Regions from separate parts of the Halomonas sp. SL18_1 genome, predicted to be linked through region 2. Evidence: predicted binding sites of a transcription regulator. Region 2 holds the regulator's gene; the other holds the start of a gene.

Region 1 (12,034 bases), 1.4 Mb from region 2:
CGAGTCTCGTCGCCCAAGCATTTGAAGAAACGAGCAGGTTCCAGCGTCAAGCGAGCCCCCGGGACAGGCAGCGGAATGTCATGACGATTCTACGGCAAGCAGACGCCACCGCCCAGCGAAGGCGCCTCCCCGGCTCAGCCGTAGCGGCCGGTGATGTAGTCCTCGGTCTGCTTCTTCTCGGGCTCGGTGAAGATCGTGTTGGTCTCACCGAACTCCACCAGATCCCCCAGGTACATGAAGGCCGTGTAGTCGGAGACCCGGGCCGCCTGCTGCATGTTGTGGGTGACGATCAGGATGGTGTACTGCGTCTTGAGCTCGTTGATCAGCTCTTCGATCTTCAGCGTCGAGATGGGGTCCAGCGCCGAGGCGGGCTCATCGAGCAGGATCACCTCGGGCTCGATGGCGATGGCCCGGGCGATCACCAGGCGCTGCTGCTGGCCGCCGGACATGCCGAAGGCGTTGTCGTTCAAGCGATCCTTGACTTCATCCCAGAGGGCGGCGCCGCGCAGCGAGCGCTCCACCACCTCGTCGAGCACCGCCTTGTTGTTGACCCCCTGCAGGCGCAGGCCATAGGCCACGTTCTCGTAGATCGACTTGGGGAAGGGGTTGGGCTTCTGGAACACCATGCCCACCTTGCGACGCAGCTCCGCCACGTCGACGCCGCGGGCGTAGATGTCCTCGCCGTCCAGCAGAATCTGCCCCTCGATGCGGCAGATATCCACCAGGTCGTTCATGCGATTGAAGCAGCGCAGCAGCGTCGACTTGCCGCAGCCTGAGGGGCCGATGAAAGCGGTGACCTGGTGACGCGGGATATCCAGGCTGATGTTCTTGAGCGCCTGGTCCTTGCCGTAGAAGAGGCTCAGGTCGCGCACCTGGAAGGTCAGGTCCTGCATGCCTGTCGGCCGGGCATGGCCGGCAACGGGGCGGGGCGCAGTGGTCATGGAGGTCATGGTCTCGTTCCTGGTGTTCCGGTAAGCGGCGGCCACAGCCGCCGCTCGACGTTCGGTGTAGATCAGTCGGAGGCGGCGCGGTAGCGCTCGCGCAGCCGATTGCGGATGCTGATGGCGGTCAGGTTGAGCACGATGATCAACAGCACCAGCACCAGCGCCGTGGCATAGACCAGCGGGCGGGCGGCCTCGACGTTGGGGCTCTGGAAGCCCACGTCGTAGATATGAAAGCCCAGGTGCATGATCTGCCGATCCAGGTGGATGAACGGGAAGGTGCCGTCGACGGGCAGGGTCGGCGCCAGCTTGACTACCCCCACCAGCATCAGCGGCGCCACCTCGCCCGCGGCGCGGGCAATGGCCAGAATCATGCCGGTCATCATCGCCGGGGTGGCCAGGGGCACCACCACCTTCCACAGGGTCTCGGACTTGGTCGCCCCCAGGGCCAGGGAGCCCTGGCGCACCGCGGAGGGGATCCGTGCCAGGCCCTCCTCGGTGGAGACGATCACCACCGGCAGGGTCAGCAGCGCCAGGGTCAAGGAGGCCCAGATCAGCGCCGGAGAGCCGAAGGTGGGCGACGGCAGCCGCTCCGAGTAGAACAGCTCATCGATGGAGCCACCCAGGGTATAGATGAAGAACCCCAGGCCGAAGACGCCATAGACGATGGAGGGCACCCCGGCGAGGTTATAGACCGAGATACGGATCAGGCGCAGCAGCGGTCCTTGCCGGGCATATTCCCGCAGGTAGATGGCGGCCAGCACGCCGAAGGGACTGACGATCATCGACATCAGCAGCACCATGGTCACGGTGCCGAAGATCGCCGGGAAGATGCCGCCGGCGGTGTTGGCCTCGCGGGGCTCGCCGCTGACGAAGGCCCAGAACTGCTGCACGTACTCGACCATTTTCGCGGGCAGCGAGAGGCTGTTGGGCTGCACGGCGCGCACGATCTCGCCGATGCGAATCTGCACCTCCTGCCCGCCGGCCACCGTGGCCACTAGGGTGTCGCGATGGAGCTCGCGGCGCAGCACATCGATCTCACCACGCAGCGTCTGGAACGCCTCCTGCAGGCTGGCCTGACGCGCCGTGATAGCCTCCAGCTCGACCTGACGCGCCTCGGGGTCGATGTCGGGGTCCCGCTGCAGGGCCCGCTCGCGCAGGCGCAGCTCCTCCATTTCCGCGCTGATCACCCCGACGTCGTTGCGCTCGATCCGGCGCAGCTCACGAAACAGCCTATTGGCACGCTCGACGCGAGCCTGCAGCGCCTCCCACAGGCCTTCGCCTTCGGCGACCACCTCGCCCTCTTGCAGCACGCGCAGCGGATAGCCGTAGAAGTCACCCCATTCGCGGCGCTCCAGACGCATGGCATCCGGGGGCGAGCGCCATTCGGACATCTGCAGCTCGGCATACCAGGCGAAGTCCTGACCGGTCACGTCGCGGTTGCCCTGCTTGATCAGATGACGGGTGACCAGATCCCCATGCCCAGCTCGGGCGGCACATTGATCCCGGCATCCCGCGCCACGGCCACGGGAATGGTCTCGGAGCGTACATGCTCGCCCATCACCATCTGGCCGATACCCAGCTCAGGATCGCCCACCTGAAATTCGACGATCTCGCTCGGGTAGAAATGGCTGAGGCCGCGGACGGCGATCAGGCCGATCAGCCCCAGCACCATGATGATCGAGATCGCCACCGCGCCGGCATTCAACCAGACCCAGGGGGCACCGCTTTTCCACCAACGTTTCATCGAAGTCTCCCGGAATCAGAGGTTGCCGTAGCGCTTGCGCAGGCGCTGGCGAATGATCTCGGCCAGGGTATTGACCACGAAGGTCATGGCCAGCAGGACAAGGGCGGCGAGGAACAGGACCCGGAAGTGGCTGGAGCCCACGGCGGATTCGGTGAGTTCCACGGCGATATTGGCCGACAGGGTGCGCATGCCCTCGAAGATATTGAAATTCATGATCGGGCTGTTGCCGGTCGCCATCAGCACGATCATGGTCTCCCCTACCGCACGGCCGAAGCCCATCATCACCGCCGAGAACATGCCGATGCTGGCCGTGGGCAGCACCACCCCCACCACGGTCTGCCAGCGGGTGGCACCGAGGGCCAGCGACCCCTGGGTCAGGTGCTTGGGCACGTTGAACACCGCATCCTCGGCGATGGAGAAGATCGTCGGGATCACCGCAAAACCCATGGCGATACCCACCACCAGGGCGTTGCGCTGGTCATAGCTGATGCCGTTGTCGGTAAGCCACTGGCGCAGGCTGCCGTCGAAGAAGGCGATCTCCACGTAGGGGCTCGCCGCGACACAGGCCCAGCCCACCAGAATGACGATCGGCATGAGCAGCACCGCCTCCCAGCCGTCGGGCACCCGGGTCCGCAGCCGTTCGGGCAGGCGACTCCACAGGTAGGCAAAGGCCAGCATGGCGATGGGCATCATCAACAGGACGCTGAACACCGCCGGCAGGCGATTCTCGACGAAAGGGGCGAGCCACAGGCCGGCCAGGAAGCCGAGGATCACCGTGGGCAGCGCCTCCATCACTTCGATGGTGGGCTTGACCTTGCCGCGCAGCTTGGGCGACATGAAATAGGCGGTGTAGATAGCCCCCATCAGCGCCAGCGGGGTGGCGAACAGCATGGCGTAGAAAGCCGCCTTGAGGGTGCCCAGGGTCAGCGGCACCAGGCTCATCTTGGGCTCGAATTCGTCACCGCCCGCCGAAGACTGCCAGACGAAGCGTGGCTGGCTGCTGCCCTCGTACCACACCCGCTGCCACAGCGAGGAGAAGGAGATATCGGGGTGGCGATTGCTGACGCTGGCCACCTGCAGCTGGCGGTTCTCGTCGACAAGCAGCGCCATCGAGTTGACCGGCGAGATGGCGATCCGCGCAAGCGGCCCCTGTGCCATCCGGGCATCGAAGACATCGGCCGAGGCGGTGGCGTGATGGATCCCCAGGTTGCCCTGTGCATCGCCCACCAGAAAGCCCCGCCGCGAATACTCCGCCTCGATATGGGTGATCGGGGCTTGATAGCGGGCGAAGTCGCGAATATGCGTCAGGTCGTGACGGTTCTGGTCATCCCGGACCGGGAAATACTGACGCACCTGGCCATCTGAGGTACCGGCAATGACCGATACCGTACCATTGAGCAGGGCCATATGGGTGACATAGCCGCTGTCGGTGACCGGCACCGCCCCACGGTACTGGGGGGCGCGCAGGTTGCCGATATCGTAGTGATGGATATAGCCGGCGTCGTCGGCGACGTAGAGGTGGCGAAAACGGTTGTCGATGAGGATCTGCCGGGCGCGGCCGTCGAAGCCGGGCAGCTCGGCGGTGGTCTGCTCCACGCTCACTTCCCCGGTCATGATGTTTTCCCGGCGGTCGAAGGAGGTCACCATCAGGGTGCCGTCCTCGAGCTCGGCCGCCGCATAGATGCCGCGGTCGCTCACCTGCAGGCCCAACACCTGGATGGCGCGGCCCTCCTCGTCCAGGGTCAAGGGTGCCTCGTCGAGGGGAAAGCGCAGCTCCGGCTCGATATGGCGCAAGTTATCCGGGTAGGTGATCGCGTATTCGATCTGCCCGAGGCTGATCTCGCCGGTGTCATAGCCATAGGCGAAGGCCCGCGTCGTGGCGAAGCCGGTGGCGAAGGCCGTCGTCTGGGCGGCCTCCGGGCGCGGCATCTCGAAGGCGGCGCGCCCCGCACCATCCTCCAGCTCGAAGAAGGTGATGCGCCCCCTGTCCGTGAAGCTCGCCCCCAGGGTGTCGTAGCGATCGACGGTCAGGTGCTCGAGTGTCTCCCCTTCTTCCAGTCCGGGCGTGGCATAGGTCTGCTGGGTCGATACCTGGGCCGACTGGAAGAGCGGCATGATCTCGGAGAAGAGATAGACGAAGATCATCCCCAAGGCGAGCACCACGCCGATGCCGGCGGCGCCGATGCCGTAGCGGGAGGCACCGTCCCGAAACGCACGCTTGCGCCGCAGGCGCTCGCGCTGTTCGGGGCTGGGCAGCAGCGATCTGCCTTTCGCCGAGGCGGGGAGCTGGGACAGGTCATTCATGATGGCTGGGCAATCCCGACAGGTGGAAAGATAGGCAGAGGGTAAGCAGCCACCATGACAGCCATGTGACAGCCCACCCCAAAACGCCAAAGGGGCGCCGAAGCGCCCCGGTACATCCCTGCATGACGAACGGTCAGTCGATGCCCAGCTCGCCGCGCACCCGGCTGGCCACGCTCTCGGGCAGCGGGATGTAGCCATCGCGGGCGGTCACTTCCTGCCCCTGCTGGGAGAGCACCATGCGCAGGAACTCGGCCTGCTGCGGCGCCAGGTCCTCATTGGGGTGCTTGTTGACGTAGACGAACAGGAAGCGGGAGAGCGGGTAGTTCTCGCTGTCCACCGGGTAGGCCTCCTCGCCCTCGTCGCGGGCCACCGGCACGGCACGCACCTGAGAGGTGATATAGCCGATGCCCGAGTAGCCGATGCCGTTGATCGACTCGCTCACGCCCTGCACCACCGAAGCGGAGCCCGGCTGCTCGTTGATGGTGTCCTTGAAGTCGCCGCCGCACAGCGCGTTCTCGGCGAAGAAGGCGTAGGTGCCGGAGACGGCGTTGCGGCTATACAGGGTGAAGTCGCGGTTCTCCCAGGCGCCGTCCAGGCCCAGCTGGCCCCAGCGGGTGATGTCCTGGTCATAGCCGCAGCGGCGGGTGTCGGAGAAGATCGCGTCGACCTGCGGCAGGGTGATGCTCTCCAGGGGGTTGTCCTGGTTGACGTAGACGGCCAGAGCGTCGATGGCCACCGGCACCATGGTCGGCGGATAGCCGAAGCGATCCTCGAAGGCCTGGATCTCGGAGGTACGCATCTCGCGGCTCATGGGGCCGAACTGGGCGGTGCCCTCGGTCAGGGCAGTGGGGGCGGTACCCGAGCCGGCCCCCTGGATCTGGATGTTGATATTCGGATAGAAACCGGCGAATTCCTCGGCCCACAGGGTCATCAGGTTGTTCAGGGTGTCGGAGCCGATGCTGGTCATGTTGCCGGAGATGCCACTGACGGGCTCATAGGCGGGCAGGTTGGGGTCGACGCGATCCGCCATGGCAGTAGTGGTGACAAACGAGGCACCGATAACGGCAGCAGCGATGAGCTTGAGTTTCATCTTGGTCTCCAGGGTTCGTGCGCTAATGAGTCGCAGCGTTGCGGTCTCGGTCCGCTCTACGTGAACCGATGGCTGCGACTATAGGGAGACCGGATGACACTTCAGTGACATTTGCCGGCGGTTTGATGAACCTTGTGTGACAGTGACCATAAGGACTTATATCAATAGCCCCAGCGCCGCCAGGGTGCACAGCGCAAGCGATACTCCCTGCAGCAGGCGCCGGTCGAGGCGGTGAGCAATGCGGTTGGCCAGCGCGGTGCCCAGCAGCACCGCCGGCGAGAGGCTCAGCGCCAAGGCCAGGTGCCACAGGCGGACCTGCCCCGCCAGGGCCAGGGTGGCCAGGGTCATCAGCGAGGTGATGATAAAGAAGGCAGACAGCGTACCGCGCAGCCGATTGGGCGACAGCCCGTGCATCAACAGCACCATCGGCGGCCCGCCGATGGCTGCCACCGTTCCGAAGATCCCGGAGAGCACCCGGCACCGAAGAGGGTGCCCGAGTTGACCGGCAGCCGAAAACGAAACAGCGTCACCGCCACGGCGAACAGCACGCTGCCGGTGATAAGCGTCTCCAGCACGGCCATGGGAGCGGCCAGCAGCAGCCAGAGGCCCAGGGCGTTGCCGGGCACACGCCCCACCAGCGCCATGCCGATCTCGCCGATGCGTACCTCCTGAAGGTAGTGGCGCACGGTGAGCAGCGACACCGTGAACCCGAACAGCACCAAAATCACCGGCACCAGTCGCGGCTCCAGCATCAGCAGCAGGGGCGCCCCCACCACCGCCAGGCCGAAGCCGGTAGCGCGCTGCACGAAGGCGCCGAGCATCAGCGTCAGCGCGCAGCCGAGCCAGGTCGCCAGCGACAGATCGAACCAGGCAAGCAGGCCGTCAGGCATGAGCCGGCGTACCCGCCAGGCGTCTCAGGCCGGCATTGCCAATCAAGGATGCCGCCAGCATGGTCAGCACCATGGGCCAGAGGCTCTCGATCTCGAAGGCGCCCACCATGACCCCGGCCAGGGCCGCAGCACCGAACTTGATGCCGCCCATCATCGCCGTGGCCGTGGCACTCATATGGCCGAACTGATCGAGCAGCAGCGACATGGCGTTGGGGGTGATCAGGCCGATCATCCCCGAATAGCACATGACCAGCACCACCACCACCGGCAGCGACGCCACCCCCGCCACGGCGGCCAGTACCAGACATAGCGCCATCGTCAGCTGAACGGCAAGCCCCAGCAGCAGGTTTTGCAGCGGCGAGCGCCTGTGCAGCAGCTGGATGTTGAGCTGATTGGAGAGCGCAATGACGATCACGTTGATCCCCAGCACGAAGGGGTAGACCGCCGGCGACAGCCCGAAGTGCTCCAGGTAGACATAGGGCGAGGCGGTCACGAAGGCGAAAAGCCCGCCGAAGGAGGCCGCCACCGCGCAGATATAGCCTACCGCCTCGCGATGACCCAGTACGCTGGCGTAGTTGCGCAACACCTGGCGAAAGGAGGCGGCGGGCTGCCCCGGCGCCCGGGTCTCAGGTAGCCGGGTGCCCATCAGCCACATCAGGAAGGCCGCATAGACCGCCAGGAACACAAAGATCAGCCACCAGTCGGCGAGATAGAGCAGCCCACTGCCCACCAGCGGTGCCACCAGCGGCGCCAGCATCATGATCATCGCCATGGTCGACATGACGCTGGCCGCCTGGCGGCCGCTGAAGCAGTCGCGCACGATGGCGGCCGAATTGACCACGCAGGCCCCGCCCCCGAGCGCCTGCACGAACCGCCAGACCAAAAGCTCGGTCAGCGAGTCGACCGTGGTGATCGCCAGGCTCGCCAGCAAGAAGGCCAGCAGCCCGGCGAGCAGCACCGGCTTGCGGCCCAGACGGTCGGAGAGCGGCCCGAACAGCAGCTGGCCGATGGCAAAGCCGGCCAGGAAGGTGCTGATCGACAGCTCGGTGTGATGAATGCTGGCGCCTACATGGTCGGCCAGCACGCTCATGGCAGGCAGGTAGGCATCGATGGCAAAGGGGGCCAGGGCGGTGTTGGCCGCTACCAGCAGCGCCACGCGACGAGGGTTGAGGCTCAAGGCGGCTCCCGGGTCGAAAAGAGGAAAATAGCTAGGCCGCTAATGATAGCCCAGATAACCCCCGCCCGCCTCCCCGCTGGCCTGCCGCTGTCAGCGGGCCGGGCGTCTTGTTAAAGTGTGAAGACGCTTACCACAATGAATTGGAGCCTTCCCATGGCCGACGACCTGCTGTCGCAACTCAAACAGATGACCACCGTGGTGGCAGACACCGGCGACCTGGACGCGATTCGCCGCTTTTCGCCCCATGATGCCACCACCAATCCGTCACTGATCCTGCAGGCCGCCCAGCAGGAGGAGCGGCGCGCCCGCCTGGCCGAGATCGCCCGCCACGCCACCGATATCGACGATGCCCTGGATGCTGTGGCGGTGGAGATCGGCAGCGAGATCGCCGGCCTGGTGCCGGGCTATGTCTCCACCGAGGTCAGCGCCCGACTCTCCTTCGACAGCGATGCCTCCCTGGCCCGCGCCCGCTCGCTGATCGAGCGCTATGACCGCCACGGTGTGGGCCCCGAGCGCATCCTGATCAAGGTGGCCGCCACCTGGGAAGGGATTCGCGCCGCCCGCCAGCTGGAGCGGGAAGGGATTCGCACCAACCTGACCCTGCTGTTCAGCTTCGCCCAGGCCCAGGCCTGCGCCGACGCCGGAGTCACCCTGGTCTCGCCCTTCGTGGGACGCATCCTCGACTGGCACAAGGCGCGCCAGCCCGAGGCCGATTTCTCCGGCGAACGCGACCCCGGCGTGCAGTCGGTGCGGCGAATCTACGAGCATTACAAAGGCCATGGCTACCGGACCATCGTGATGGGCGCCAGCTTCCGCAACAGCGGCGAGATCCTGGCACTGGCCGGCTGCGATCGGCTGACCATTTCCCCGGGGCTGCTCGGTGAGCTGGCCGAGAGCCGCGGCACCCTGAGCCGACGCCTGACCCCGGTGGGCGCCGACACCTCGGCGCCGGAGCCCCACGACGAAGCGGAATTCCGCTGGGCCCTCAACGAGGACGCCATGGCCACCGAGAAGCTCGCCGAGGGCATCCGCAAGTTCACCGACGACCAGCGCAAGCTGGAAGACCTGCTAGGCGAGCTGCGCAAAGGAAAGAGCGCATAAGGGGGCATCCCTTTCCCCTGCCGGGCGACTGGCCGTCACCGGCAGGGGGAGGCACTCGGATAACAGCCATCGCGCCGAACGGCGAAGAGGAAGGGAGGCGGGATCAGTGGCCCTGGGAGGCCGCCTCCTGGGCTTCGAGCATCTCCACCAGGGGCTGAAACTCCTCGCGGTTGTGCTCGTTCATGCGCATCAGGATGCGGTGTGCCTCGAGAATGCGCCGGCGAGTGGCTTCCATGTCGGCGGGCACCTCGGGCAGGTCGCAGAGCTCGCAGGCCTCGGTGATGGGCGCGTCCACCAGGGTGAAGAACTGGGCAAACCCCATCACCTCGAGCATGCGCTGCACATCGGGATTGTCGGCCACGATGGTGGGCTTGTGCTCGATCTTGTCCCTCACCGCCATGGCCACCTTGGCCAGAAACCCCAGGGCGGTGGAGTCCACGTTGGTGGCCTCGCGCAGGTCGATGATCAGCGCCTTCAGCCCCGGGGTTTCCGAAAGCTGCTCGGCCTGGCTGTCCAGGGTGGCACAGAGGGTCAGTCGCACATCGCCACACAGCTTGAGCACGAAGACACCGGAGTCGAACGCCGCCTTGACGCGGCCTTCATTTATGATCATCGCCAAATCCGCTCAACATCATGATCGTCAGGTCGTCTGGCAGATCCTCGCCGCTGTGGTCCCCTCCAACGTCGATGTCCCGAGGGAGCTCCAGGGCCAGGCTGTCTCGCAGTTCTACCAACGTCGTGCAGTTCAGGACACGTTGCTCGAGTTCCCTGAGCCGCATGTCGAGCGTCTCGCCCGGCAGGCACTCCAATACTCCATCCGAACACAACCATAGCCTGAAGTTCGGCGGGAGACTATGACACAAACGTGGATAGTCGACCTCCGGAAAGAGCCCCACCGGCATGCCATCGCCGGGCAGCTCTTCGACGCGGTCATCGCTGACCAGCAGCGGTCTGGGCAGCTGCGCCCCCAGGGAATAGTGGAGGCAGCGCTCGCGATGGTCAATGACTCCCACGAACAGCGTCATGTGCTTGCCGATACCGGTATCCAGCAGCTCCCGATTCAGCGCCCGAAGCCAGCGTGCGGGCAGCTGGTCCGGCTGTTCGCCGTCCCATTCGTTCAGCCAGCGATTGCACAGGTACTTGAGTAGCACCGTTACGAAGGCCGAGGAGGCCCCGTGGCCCGAGACATCGGCAAAATAGAAGACGCTGAAGCGCTCATCGAAGCGCTGGAAGTCGAGAAAATCGCCGGACAGGTAGAGCGACGGCACGAGCCAGTAGTCGCAGCGAACCCCCCTAGCGTCTGATCATGCGGCGGCAGCAGCTTGCGCTGGATCTGTCCGCCGGCCTGCTGGTCCAGCCTCAGCAGCGCCAGGTGGGTCTCCAGGCTCTCGTTAAGCTCAGCCAGCCGCTCGCGGTCGCGGTCACGCTCCTCCTCCAGCTGGCGCAGCTCGATAGCCTTGCGAATCATGCGCCGCAGCAGCTGGCCATGGCGCATGGGTTCGACGACATAGTCCACCAGCCCCACGTCCACCGCCGTCAACAGGTCGGCATCCAGACGCGAGTCGCTGACCACCACCGTGGGCAGCCGCTCGGTCAAGCTCGCCCACTCCAGGCTGGGAATCGCCCGGGCATGGGCGACCACCAGCGAGGTGTCCGCCGGCAGGTCCTCGAGCCGCTCGGCAGCCAGCACCGCCAGCCCATCACGGGCGATGGTGTCGGCCAGGGCATCGCGGTAGTCGCCGGGCTCATCGAGTACGCCGATCAACGGCTTGGGGACATCCATGGGCAAGCTGCCTCAGTCAGCGAAGTCTGAATCATCGAAATCCGCATCGTCGAAATCGAAGTCGAAGTCATCGCTGGCGAAGGGGTCGTCGCCCAGTTCGCCATCGCTGACCTCGAAGCGGCGTCGCTGCAGATAGGCATCGCGAATGAAGACATAGCGGTCGCCACGAATCAGCTCCTCCTGATCGAGCAGGCCAGCCCGCATGTCCACCACCCTGAGTGCCGTCAGCCCATAGCGTAGCCTGTCGTCATCCACGTAGGTAAGCGGATAGGTGTAGGTATCCGCCGGCAGACCGGTGGTGTCGCGCAGCGTGCTGGGGCCGAGAAACGGCAGCACCAGGTAGCGCGACTCCTCCCACCCCCAGACCGCCAGGGTCTGGCCGAAATCCTCGTCACGACCGGTGATCTCCATGTGGGTGGCAAAGTCCCACAGCCCGCCGATACCCACGGTGGTATTGATCAAGAACCGTGAGGTGGCGATACCGGCGTTACCCGGCTTGCCTTGCAGCAGGCTGTTGAGGACCGTGCGGATCTCGCCGAGGTTGGAGAAAAAGTTGCCCACCCCGGTCTGCACCGGCTGCGGCGTAACGGTCCGGTAGCCCCGCGACACCGGCTTGAGCACCGCCCGGTCGATGGCGTCGTTGAACACGAACACCTGCCGATTGAAACCCTCCCACGGGTCGTCCGGATGGCGATCCTCGACGGGGATGTTGCCGGCGCAGCCCCCCAGCACGGCCACCAGGGCCAGCGTCATCAGGGTCCGCATGAGTGAACCTGTCCGAGCGTAATCCATTGATACCGCCTCTCTGTCCGGCAGCGCCTGCCGCGACCTCATTGACGACGCACCACGACGCTACCGGCGCTGTAGCCGGCGCCGAAGGAACATACCACGCCCAAGGCGCCCGGGGCCGAATCGCTCACGGTGCAGATGGAAGGCGATGATCGAGCCGGCCGAGCTGGTGTTGGCATAGCGGTCGAGGATGATCGGCGCCTGGTCGGGTT
Region 2 (12,034 bases):
CCACCTGTTCAAGCGAATGGAGCGGGTCATCCCCAAGCGGGTGAGCGACGCCGCCAGCCCGCTGATCCTGATCGCCGTGCTGCCCTTCATCGCCAAGTTCGGCTCCACCATCGGCCCGGCCATCGAGCAGATCATCGCCGCCGGTCCGGCGCTGGTGCTCCAGGAGCTGGGCAACCTCGGCACCATGCTGCTGGCCCTGCCGTTCGCGGTGCTGGTGCTGCGCATGCGTCGGGAGGCCATCGGCGCCACCTACTCCATCGCCCGCGAGCCCAATATCGCCATCATTTCCGACAGATACGGCCTGAAGAGCCCCGAGGGGGTCGGCATCATGGGCGTCTACGTGGTCGGCACCATGTTCGGCACCCTCTACTTCGCCCTGATGGCGGGCTTCATTGCCTCCCTGGACATCATCGACGTGCGCGCCCTGGCCATGGCCTGCGGGGTGGGCAGCGGTAGCATGGTGGCCGCCTGCTCCGGCGCCCTGGCCGAGGCCGTGCCCCACATGCGCGAGGAGCTGCTGGCCTTCTCCGGCGCCAGCAACCTGCTGACCTACGCCACCGGACTCTATGTCTCGCTGTTCATCGCACTCCCCGTGGCCGAATGGCTCTACAAGCGCCTGGCCGGCGATACCCTGAAGGAGGCCCGCAATGAAATCCACTGATACCACCGCACCCTTCGACGCCGAGGCCCTCCAGGAGCTGCGCCCGGAGAATCAGCTCGGCAAGACCGCCCTGCTGCTGGCCGCCGTGTGCCTGGCGGCGTGGATCGCCAACGTGGTCAACGGCGCCCCGCTGCATCAGGCGCTGCCGGGCATGGTGATTCTCTATGTCATGGTGATGATCGGGCTGGGCATCGCCCGGGTCGTGCCCTTCTATCTGCCCAGCGTGGCCTGGGTCTCGCTGGTCAGTATCCTGATGACCCTGCCGTTCTTCCCCGGCAACGCCTGGATCGTCGAGCGGCTCTCCCACGTCGACTTCCTGGCCGTGGTCACCCCGGTGCTGGCCTATGCCGGTTTGGCGCTCACCGGCCGCGAGTTCACCATGTTCAAGCAGACCGGCTGGAAACTGGTGATCGTCTCGCTGCTGGTGTTCACCGGCACCTTCGTCTCCTCGGCCTTCATCGCCCACCTGATTCTCTAAGGAGCCTGCCCATGGACGACAGCCTGCTGCCCTCGGCAGACCAGCTCCGGGCCTGGCGGCACGACTTCCATCGCCACCCGGAGACGGCCTTCGAGGAATTTCGCACCGCCGAGCGCGTCGCCGGCCTGCTCCAGGAGTGGGGCCTGGCAGTCACCACCGGCGTTGCCGGCACCGGGGTGGTGGGCGTGCTCGAGGGCCGGCGCGGCACCGGTCCGAGCATCGGCCTGCGCGCCGACATGGACGCCCTGCACGTCAGCGAGGAGAACGACTTCGCCCACGCCTCCGCGACCCCGGGCAAGATGCACGCCTGCGGCCACGACGGCCACACCACCCTGCTGCTGGGCGCCGCCCGGGCGCTCTCCCGGGACCCGGATTTCCGCGGCCGGGTGGTGTTCATCTTCCAGCCGGCGGAAGAGAACGAAGGAGGCGGCCGCGCCATGATCGAGGCCGGCCTGTTCGAGCGCTTCCCCATGGAGGCCGTCTACGGCCTCCATAACTGGCCGGGGCTGCCGGTGGGCGAGGCCGCCGTCCATGACGGCCCGGTAATGGCCGCCTTCGACATCTTCTCGCTGACGCTCAGCGGCAAGGGCTGCCACGCCGCCATGCCGCACCTGGGCACGGACACCCTGCTGGCAAGCTGCCAGATGATCACCCAGCTGCAGGCGCTGATCAGCCGCGAGATACCGGCCCACCAGCCGGCGGTGCTCAGCGTCACCAGCCTGCATGCCGGCGACACCTACAACGTGATCCCCGAGAAGGTCGAGCTGCGCGGCACCCTGCGCTGCTTCGACATGGCCCTCAAGGAGCAGCTGGAGGCGCGGTTTCGCCAGGCCGTCGACAGCCTGGCGGAGTTCCACGGCCTGCGCGTCAACCTGGACTACCGCCGCCAGTACCCGGCAACGCTCAACCATCCGGACCACGCCCGGCACTGCGCCGAGGCGCTCGCCGATACCGCCGGGATCACCCGGGTGCACCGCGACCTGCCGCCCAGCATGGCCTCGGAGGACTTCGCCTTCCTGCTCCAGGAGTGCCCGGGGGCCTATATCTGGCTGGGCAACGGCGTCGACTCGGCCACGCTGCACAATCCCCGCTACGACTTCAACGACGCCCTGCTGCCGATCGGCACCCGCTACTGGATCACCCTGGTCCAGTCGCTGACGCGCTGATCCCGCCGCACGGCCTTGGTACGCCTTCTCCCGCCAACCGGCGGGAGGGTACTCCGTGCCCCGACAAGGAGCCACACCATGACGCTTTCTCTCACCGTGATCGGACTCGGCCAGATGGGCGGCGCCATGGCGCTGACCCTGAAGCGAGCCGGCTTCGCCGTCACCGGCAGCGACATCAGCGCCGCTTCCCGTGACCGGCTGGCCGCCGAGGGCCTGACTACCGTCGCCCCGGAAGCCATCGGCGACAGCGACGTCTACTTGCTCTCGCTGCCCACCTCGGCCCAGGTGCGCGAGGTGATCGAGACCTCCCCGCGCCTGCTCGACCTGGCCCCCCCGGGCAGCGTGATCGTCGACACCTCCACCTCCGACCCCGCCGTCAGCCGCGCGCTGGCCGCCCAGGTCAGCGAGGCGGGGCTCGAATGGCTGGACGCCCCGGTCAGCGGCGGTCCCCGCGGAGCCGCCAGCGGCAGCCTGGGCGTGCTGCTCGGCGGCAGCGAGGCCACCGTGGCGCGCCTGACCCCGCTGCTAGAGGCGCTGTCGGCCCGCTTCACCCATGTGGGCGGCCCCGGCTGCGGCCACACCGTCAAGCTGGCCAACAACTACCTGTGCGCCGCCCACCTGATCACCACGGCCGAGGCGGTGGCCCTAGCGGCCCGGGGCGGCGTCGACCCCGAGGCCTGTCTGGCCGGACTCAACAGCGGCTCCGGGCGCAGCGCGGTCAGCGAGGTGAACTTTCCCCAGTGGGTGCTCAGCGAACGCTTCGACTCCGGCTTCACCATGGGGCTGATGCGCAAGGACCTGGGCCTGGCCCGGGAGGCCGCCGAGCAGCTCGACCTGGCGCTGCCGCTGCTGGACGACGTGACCCACCTCTGGCAGCAGCGCCATGCGGCGATCACCGACGACGCCGACTTCAACCGTATCGTCACCCCCCTGCTGCAGGCCGCCGCCCGCAAGGAGCCGACCCCATGAACACCCTGGATCAACGCGCCCAGGAGCGCCTCGATGCCCTGCTGCGCCACTTCGCGATGGGCAGCCGGGACGCTCCCCTGAGCCACTGGATCGGCGGGCGGGCCCTGGCCGGCGAGGGCGAGCCCGTGACCCTCGCCAACCCGGTGACCGGGGCCACGCTGGTACACTACGCCGATGCCGGCCCGGCCCGGGTCGAACAGGCGGTCGCCGCCGCGGCGCAGGCCCAGCAGACATGGATCGCGCTCACCGCCAGCGAGCGCGGCCGGCGCATGCAGGCCGCGCTGAGCGGGCTGGCCGGCCACGAGGAGGCCCTGGCCGAGCTGGAGAGCCTGGTGGCCGGCAAGCCGATCCGCGACTGCCGTGCCGAGGTGGCCAAGGTGCGCGAGATGTTCGAGTACTACGCCGGCTGGTGCGACAAGCAGCACGGCGAGGTGATCCCGGTGCCGACCTCCCATCTCAACTATGTGCGGCCGGTCCCCTACGGCGTGGTGGGCCAGATCACCCCCTGGAACGCCCCGCTGTTCACCTGCGGCTGGCAGCTGGCGCCGGCCATCGCCGCCGGCAACGGCGTGGTGCTCAAGCCCTCCGAGCTGACCCCCTTCTCTTCAACGGTGCTGGCGCAGCTGCTCGAGCGCGGCGGGCTTCCCAAGGGGCTGATCAACATCGTCAACGGCCTGGGGCCCAGCACCGGGGCGGCGCTCACCGGCCACGACACTATCGCTAAGCTGGTGTTCGTCGGCTCGCCCGAGAGCGGACGACAGATCGCCGAGGCCGGCGCCCGCCGGCTGGTGCCCAGCGTGCTGGAGCTGGGCGGCAAGTCGGCCAACATCGTCTTTGCCGACGCCAACCTCGACGACGCCGTGGCCGGCGCCCAGGCGGCGATCTTCGCCGCCGCCGGCCAGAGCTGTGTGGCCGGCTCCCGGCTGCTGGTGCAGCGCGAGGCGTTCGAAGAAGTGACCGAGCGGCTGGCCCGCGCCACCGCCGAGATCGCGGTCGGGCTGCCCAGCGACGAGGCGACCCGCATGGGGCCGCTGCAGAACGCCCGCCAGTATGCCCGGGTCACCGCCATGCTCGACGAGGCCCAGGCCGAGGGGGCCCGAATATTGACCGGGGGCGGGAGGCCGAACGGGCTGCCCGAGGCAGCCGCCGGCTATTTCCTGGCGCCCACGGTGCTCGCCGATGTCACCCCCGAGATGCGCATCGCCCGGGAGGAGGTATTCGGCCCGGTGCTGGTGGTCATGCCCTTCGACGACGAGGCCGAGGCGCTGCACCTGGCGAACGCCACCCGCTTCGGTCTCGCCGGCGCCGTCTGGACCCGCGACCCGGCCCGCGCCCACCGCGTGGCCGGCGCCCTGCGCGCCGGGACGGTGTGGATCAACAGCTACAAGGCGATCAGCGTGATGTCGCCCTTCGGCGGCTTCGGCGACAGCGGCTACGGACGCTCCAGTGGCCTGGAGGGGCTGCGCGAGTACACCGTGCCCCAGAGCGTCTGGGTGGAAACGGCGCCCGAGGCCGGGGTGGCCTTCGGCTATGGCAGCGGCGTCGGCTAGCCTTTGATTAGGCGTCGCCTTCGGGCGTCGGGGGCTCGCTGCGAAACGCCTGCATCCAGCTGGCCAGGTGGCGCAGCAGCAGGACGCTGGCCTTGGGCTGCTGACGCCCCACCCGGGTGACCATGTGCGCCTGGGAGCGCTGAAACAGCGGGTCGTCCACCGGGCGCGCCACCAGCCGGCCCTCGGCCAGGTCGCGGGCCACGGCGAACACCGGCAGCAGGGTGATGCCCATGCCGCTGACCACGTACTGGGCGAGAATCGCCATGGAGTTGGTGTTCATGGCCATGCGCGGGCTCAGGCGCGCCTGCTGGAAGGCCTGGTCGACCATCTGACGCACCCCGTGACTGGGATCCCACATCGCCATCGGCTGCTCGCTGAGCTGCGCCAGGGTCAGCGGTGCGCTCAGCGCCGCCAGGGGGTGGTCGGGAGGCAGGATCGCCATCAGCGGCTGGGGGCTGGAGGTCCAGAAGCGCAGCTGATGGTGGGTGCGCTCGTGAAACATCAGGCCGATATGGGCGCGATCCTCGATGATCGCCTCGATGATGCCGGTGGTTCCGGCCAGCTGGATATCCAGCTGGATGCCGGTGTAGCGCTCGGTGAACTCGCGCAGCGGGGTGGCGATCAGGTCGCCGACGAAGCCCTCCCCAGCCACCAGCGACACCGTGCCGGTCTCCAGCCGCTGATAGGCCTCCAGCGAGGCGATGAAGCTCTCATCCAGGGCCCCGCGCCGCTCGCAGTACTCGAGCAGCATCTCGCCCACCGGGGTGGGGCGAATGCCGCTGCGGCTTCGCTCCAGCAGGGTCGCCCCCAGGGCATCCTCGAGCAGACCGATCTGCCGGCTGACGGCGGAGGGGGCGATATCGAGGCGCGCCGCGGCACGACGCACCGAGCCCGACTCCAGGGTCAGGCGGAAATAGACCAGTCGCTGATGGGGATATCCACGCGCGTGCCCGATGAGGGTGGGAGAAGGGCGGTGCGGGCAATGCCCGCGGCGTCACAGGTGCCGGAGCAGCTTCTGCAGCTTCTGCAGGTCGCCGGAGTCGCCCACTAGGCGCACGCTGCCGGCCATCATGCCGTCGAGAAAGGCCTGCTGGGTGGGCTTGCGCAGCACCTTGAGCGCCGTCGCCGAGTCTTCGAAGCGCAGCTCCAGGTCGAGGTCCACCGGCAGTCCGGCCCGGCTCTCGATACCGCTGGGCGACATGCGGTAGTGCCTGGCGATACGCAGGTCCTCGGTGGCGATGCCCCAGTCGAGGTGGCGCAGCTCGCTCAGGGTATCGCGAAATCGCGGCTTGCGCCGCAGGGCACGCTTGAGCAGCACACCCAGCACCCACAGCATCAGTCGCAGTTTCATGTCGAGTCCGCGTCGAACGAGAAGAGGGGGGAGGCATCGCGGCCCGCCTCATCAGACGCGGGCCGCACCAGGTTACTGACGGCGTTGGTCTCAGCCCTTGCCGACGGCATCCTTGAGCCCCTTGCCGGGCTTGAAGGCCACCGTCTTGCTGGCGGGAATGGCCAGCGGCTGACCGGTCTGCGGGTTCTTGCCGGTACGGGCCGCCCGCTCACGCACGGTGAAGGTCCCGAAACCGATCAGCGACACGTCCTGGCCCTGCGCCACGCTGCCGGTGATCTCGTCGAGAATCACGTTGAGCACCTGACTGGCCTTGTCCTTGGATAGATCCGCACGCTCGGCGATCGCCGCAGCGAGTTCTGGCTTGCGCATAAGCCCTCCTGATATTGGCTGGGGTCCGGCGGTAGGCGCCGGCGGGTATTATTGTTCACATGATCGAGATGAGATGACACATGACACCTGCGTGGCACGACGTCACTAGCCTAGCAACGGCGGTGCGACTCGCGCCAGCTCAACTTTCCGCCGCACGCGGCTGCCTGTCAACGCAAATCCGATCAAACGTTCGTCTTGTGCTTCGGCGTAGGCCACCAGATCACGCCCCTCGCCCTCGATCCGCCAGCGCGTCGGCGGGCGGGTCGGTGGCAGCGCCACCACCGGCAGCAACGGTGTCTTGACCAGCACCGGCCAGGCGCCGTAGCGCACCTCGGTGGGCTCGCCCGACAGAGTGGCGGCCAGGGCCTTGGCGCTGGCCTGCAGCGGCTGCACGTACATGGCGTTGATGCCGGCGACGCAGGCCGCATCACCCAAGGCATAGATGCCCGGCGTGGAGCTTGCCAGGTAGCGATCGACCCGGATGCCGGCGGCCTCGGTGGCCAGCCCCGCCGACTCGGCCAGCGCGATACGCGGACGCAGGCCGGTGGCCGTCAGCACCAGGTCGGCGCCAAGCCGGCTGCCGTCGTCCAGGGCCACGACCACCTCGTCGCCGGCCACGTCGAGCCCGGCCAGGCCGCGCCCCAGGTGCAGCGCCATGCCCGCCTCGGCGAAGGCCTCGCCCAGGGCGTGCCCCAGCGGCTCGGGGAGCAGCCGGGGCAGCGGGGTGGCCTCCGGCGCCACCAGGCTCACCGCGTGGCCGCCGGCGATGAGATCGTTGGCAAACTCGCAGCCCACCAGGCCGGCACCGATGATCGCGACCCGCGCCGGACGCCCCAGGGTCTCCAGCACGGCGTGGAAGCGCCGGTAGTCATCCAGGTCGTTGACGCTGAACACCCGCCCGGCCACCGCCTCAGGGACGGAAAAAGGCAGCACGGGCGCCGCCCCGGTGGCCAGTACCAGCTCGCTCCAGGGCAGGCGCTCCTCGCCGAGGCACAGCGTGCGCGCCACCGGATCGATAGCCTCCACCCGGGTATGGGTGCGCATCACCAGATTGAGCTGCTCGGCCGCCTCCAGCGCCGAGCGGGCGGCCAGCCGCGCCGGCGGCAACCGCTTGGCGAAGCCGGTGGTAAGCAGCGGCTTGGCGTAGTCGTCGCCGCTGTCGGCGGTGATCAGGGTGATCGGGCGGTCACCGTCCCGCGCGCGCAGCTGGCGCGCCAGGCCCAGTCCCGCCATGCCGGAGCCGACGATCGTCAGGGGGCGGTCATGGCACTCCTCTCAGGCTGTGGGGGCCGGCGCGCGCCGGTCACCGCCGGGAACCGTGTCTGCGCCACATGGTACACTATGCGCCCCCAAACGACCTGGAGAGACTCGGTGACCCGCAGATGCACGGCCCGCCCCGGCCCGCTTCCCCGGCGACGCCCCTGCTGCGCTGGCGCCCACTGGCGGCCGCCCAGCCGCAGATGAGCCCGGCCTGGTGGGCCTGGGTGGCCTCTCGCGACTCGCTGACCGCCCGGCTGATCGAGGCCGGGGCCGGGCGCACCTTCCGGGTCCGCCTGCTCGACCAGCGCCTGGGACTGCCGCGCCCCGACGAGGCCCGGGCGCTGGGGCTGGTGCCGGGGCGCCTGGCCTGGCGGCGCGAAGTGGCGCTCTGCCTGGAGGGCCAGCCCTGGGTGGTGGCGCGCTCGGTGGCGCCCCTCGCGACGCTGCGCGGCCAGCGGCTGGAGCGCCTCGGCGAACGCTCCCTGGGCAGCTGGCTGTTCCGCCAGCCGGACCTGGCGCGCAGCCCCATCGAGGTTACCGCGGCCCCCGCCCCCTTTCATCCTTCCCGCGGCCCCTGGGGACGGCGCTCGGTGTTCCGCCACCGGCGTTTCGCGGTGCTGGTTCAGGAGTTCTTTCTCGACGCCATGGCGGATGAACTGGGGCTACCTTCACGTTAGGATGAGCGCCATCGACTGAGGAGGCATCGATGGACCGTTCCGTGCTGCACCCCACCGGCCTCGCCCGGATTCCCGATTTCTGCACCTGATGCGCCTGGACCGGCCCATCGGCACCTGGCTGTTGATGTGGCCCACCCTCTGGGCGCTGTGGGTGGCCGCCCAGGGCCTGCCCGAGCGCCGTATCCTGCTGATCTTCGTTGCCGGGGTCTATCTGATGCGCGCCGCCGGCTGCGTGGTCAACGACTACGCCGACCGCCACTTCGACGGCCACGTCAAACGCACCGAGCACCGCCCCCTGGCCACCGGCCGAATCAGCGAGGGCGAGGCCCAGGCGCTGTTCCTGATCCTGGTGATGGCCGCCTTCGTGCTGGTGCTGTTCACCAACCTGTTCACCGTGCTGCTGTCGCTGGGGGGCGTAGTGCTGGCCTTCATCTACCCCTTCATGAAGCGCTACACCCACCTGCCCCAGCTGTTCCTGGGCGCGGCCTTCTCCTGGGCGATTCCCATGGCCTTCGGCGCGGTGCTGGGCCACGTGCCGCTGGAGGCCTGGCTGCTGTTTGCCGCCAACCTGGTGTGGACGGTGGCCTACGATACCCAGTACGCCATGGTCGACCGCGATGACGACCTGAAGATCGGCATCAAGTCCACTGCCGTGCTGTTCGGGCGCGCCGACCGGCTGATGATCGGGCTGCTGCAAGGGGCGACCTTAGCCTTGCTGGCCTGGGCGGGGGTGCGCCTGGGCCTGGGCGGTTTCTTCTGGGCGGGGCTCGCGGCTATGGCGGCCACCTTCGTCTATCAGCAGTGGCTGATCCGGGAGCGCGACCGCGACCGCTGCTTCCGAGCCTTCCTCAACAACCACTGGTCGGGACTGTTGGTGTTCGCCGGCCTGGCCCTCACCCTCTGGCCGGCGGTGAACGGCTGAGCGGCGCTGGCGGCGCTGTCATCCAACTGTCATCATGACATGGTCATATCGTCATCGACCCGTCACTGATCACGAGGCTTCCGGATGACCGCCAAGACCGTTCTGATCGTCGATGATGAAGCGCCGATTCGCGAGATGATCGCCGTGGCGCTGGAGATGGCCGACTACCGCGTACTGGAAGCGGACAACGCCCAGGAGGCCCACGCCATGGTGGTCGACCACCGCCCCGACCTGCTGCTGCTGGACTGGATGATGCCCGGCACCAGCGGCATCGAACTGGCCCGGCGACTCAAGCGCGAGGAGGCCACCCGCGAGATCCCGATCATCATGCTCACCGCCAAGAGCGAGGAGGACAACAAGATCCAGGGACTCGAGGCCGGCGCCGACGACTACATCACCAAGCCCTTTTCGCCGCGGGAGCTGGTGGCACGCCTCAAGGCGGTGCTGCGCCGGGCGACCCCCCAGGGCGTGGAGGATCCGGTCACGGTGGAGGGGCTGGAACTCGACCCGGTCAGCCACCGGGTGAGCGCCGACGGCCGCGCCCTGGAGATCGGCCCCACCGAGTACCGCCTGCTGCAGTTCTTCATGACCCACCAGGAGCGCGCCTACACGCGCAGCCAGCTGCTCGACCAGGTCTGGGGCGGCAATGTCTATGTGGAGGAGCGTACCGTGGACGTGCATATCCGCCGCCTGCGCAAGGCGCTGGGCGAGCGCCACCAGCACCTGGTGCAGACCGTGCGCGGCACCGGCTATCGGTTCTCCACCAAGGGCTGACGTGGCCCGCCCGTGGAGCCGTGAGCTGTGGCGCCTGGCCTGGCTGGCCGCCGCGGGCAGCCTGGTCGGCTGGCTGTTCTCGGCGCCGGCACTGGGCCTGGCCGCCGGTCTGACGGCCTGCCTGCTCTACCATCTTCGCCAGCTGCGCGCCCTGCACCGCTGGCTGACCCGCCATCCGCAGAGCGAGCCCCCCTCGGCGAACGGCCTGTGGGGCGAGCTGTTCGACCGCCTGTATCGCTACCAGAAGGGACAGCGGCTGACCCAGAGCCGCCTGCGCACCGCCCTACGGCGTATCCAGGAGTCCTCGGAGGCGATGCGCGACAGCGTGGTGATGCTCGACCAGCACGGCGACCTGGAGTGGTGGAACAGCGCCGCCGAGCGCATGCTGGGCCTGGACGCCGCCCACGACCGCGGCCAGCACATCACCAACCTGGTGCGTGACCCGCGTTTCGTCGCCTACTTCAACGCCCGCGACTACCGCGAGCCGCTGACCCTGGCCTCGCCCATCGACGAGCGCATGATCCTGCAGTACCAGATCACCCTCTACGGCGACGACGAGCGTCTGCTGATGGCCCGCGACATCACCCGCCTGCACCGCCTGGAGGAGATGCGTCGCGACTTCGTGGCCAACGTCTCCCACGAGCTGAGAACCCCGCTGACCGTGCTGACCGGCTACCTGGAAACCTACGGCGACCATGCCGATCAGCTGCCGCCGCGGCTGGCCCGCGGGCTTGGCCAGATGCAGGCGCAGGCCACGCGCATGCAGAACCTGGTCAACGACCTGCTGCTGCTGTCGCGACTGGAGATCGACCGCGGCGGCGAGGATCATTCACCGCTGGACATCGGCGCACTGCTCGAGTGCGTGCGCCGCGACGCCGAGGCGCTCTCCGGCGGCCGCCAGCGAATCGTGGTGGAAATCGAGACGTCCCGGCGGCTGGTCGGCAGCGAGCAGGAGATTCGCAGTGCCGCCTCCAACCTGGCCTTCAACGCCGTGCGCTACGCCGGCGAGGGTCGCCAGATCGTGCTGCGCTGGAAGCCCCACCCCGAGGGAGCCTGCCTGGAGGTGGAAGATGACGGCGAGGGCATCGACCCGGCGCACATTCCGCGGCTCACCGAGCGTTTCTACCGGGTCGACAAGGGGCGCAGCACCGCCACGGGCGGCACCGGCCTGGGGCTGGCAATCGTCAAGCACGTGCTGCTGCGCCACGACGCCCGGCTGGAGATCGTCTCCCACCCGGGCCAGGGGGCGTGCTTTGCCGGCATCTTCCCTCAGGCGCGGCTACGCGCGGCCCAAGACGCCTCTGCGCCCCGTGGCTCGGCGGTGCCGATCCCGCCGCGGCGCCGATAGCGGGCGCCGCAGCGGCTCAGCCGGGTGTCGCCTCAGTGATGGTGGTGGTCATCGGCGTCGGCGCTGCCTTCGCCCGCACTCTGCACCCAGACCTCCACCTCGACCTCGCCGCGCTCGGCGAATTCCAGGGTCATCGGGAAGCGATCCCCCTCGCGCAACGGGGCCACCAGGTTCATCAGCATCAGGTGGTAGCCGCCGCCGGGACGCATGGTCTGAGTGATGCCGCCGGGCACCTCGATCTGCATCACCTGGCGCATGCGCATCACGCCGTCGTCCATCGCCATGTCATGCAGCTCCACGGTGTCGCTGGCCGGGGTGCTGGCCCCAACCAGCACCGCCGGTTCTTCGCCTTCCACGGTGATATCGACATAGGCCGCCCCGTGGGGCACGCTGGGCGGCGCCGGGGTGGCGAAGGGGTGGGAGATCTGCACATCGCCGAGCCGATAGTCGTGGGCAAGGGCCGGCGTGGCCAGCAGCAGGCCGGCGGCCAGCAGCAGGAAAGAGGTCGG

What was found. The regulator PhoB, encoded in region 2, activates phosphate uptake and scavenging genes when phosphate is short. The targets are predictions, from matches to a motif close to TGTCATANNNNTGTCANA.
Region 1: ACSJDS_RS08665 (ABC transporter permease subunit) is a predicted target of PhoB. The motif match lies at 5,046-5,063, and genes of this name have one in related genera.

Annotation. Positions count from the first base shown of each region.
Region 1 is NZ_JBVTRK010000001.1:1,700,702-1,712,735, reverse strand. Features, by position in the region: gene ACSJDS_RS08680 (metalloregulator ArsR/SmtB family transcription factor) at 1-44, opposite strand, end outside; gene pstB (phosphate ABC transporter ATP-binding protein PstB) at 135-950, opposite strand; partial or broken gene pstA (phosphate ABC transporter permease PstA) at 1,013-2,688, opposite strand; gene ACSJDS_RS08665 (ABC transporter permease subunit) at 2,704-4,992, opposite strand; gene ACSJDS_RS08660 (PstS family phosphate ABC transporter substrate-binding protein) at 5,126-6,082, opposite strand; partial or broken gene ACSJDS_RS08655 (TSUP family transporter) at 6,239-6,972, opposite strand; gene ACSJDS_RS08650 (multidrug effflux MFS transporter) at 6,965-8,149, opposite strand; gene tal (transaldolase) at 8,303-9,250, shown strand; gene ACSJDS_RS08640 (STAS domain-containing protein) at 9,354-9,863, opposite strand; partial or broken gene ACSJDS_RS08635 (PP2C family protein-serine/threonine phosphatase) at 9,850-11,033, opposite strand; gene ACSJDS_RS08630 (MlaA family lipoprotein) at 11,046-11,798, opposite strand; partial or broken gene ACSJDS_RS08625 (beta-ketoacyl-ACP synthase III) at 11,864-12,034, opposite strand, start outside.
Region 2 is NZ_JBVTRK010000001.1:334,302-346,335, forward strand. Features, by position in the region: gene ACSJDS_RS01725 (DUF3100 domain-containing protein) at 1-661, shown strand, start outside; gene ACSJDS_RS01730 (hypothetical protein) at 648-1,139, shown strand; gene ACSJDS_RS01735 (M20 aminoacylase family protein) at 1,151-2,305, shown strand; gene ACSJDS_RS01740 (NAD(P)-dependent oxidoreductase) at 2,384-3,274, shown strand; gene ACSJDS_RS01745 (aldehyde dehydrogenase family protein) at 3,271-4,824, shown strand; gene ACSJDS_RS01750 (LysR family transcriptional regulator) at 4,832-5,779, opposite strand; gene ACSJDS_RS01755 (hypothetical protein) at 5,819-6,175, opposite strand; gene ACSJDS_RS01760 (HU family DNA-binding protein) at 6,266-6,559, opposite strand; gene ACSJDS_RS01765 (FAD-dependent oxidoreductase) at 6,650-7,798, opposite strand; gene ACSJDS_RS01770 (chorismate--pyruvate lyase family protein) at 7,927-8,481, shown strand; partial or broken gene ubiA (4-hydroxybenzoate octaprenyltransferase) at 8,511-9,403, shown strand; gene phoB (phosphate regulon transcriptional regulator PhoB) at 9,488-10,177, shown strand; gene phoR (phosphate regulon sensor histidine kinase PhoR) at 10,179-11,525, shown strand; gene ACSJDS_RS01790 (copper chaperone PCu(A)C) at 11,558-12,034, opposite strand, start outside.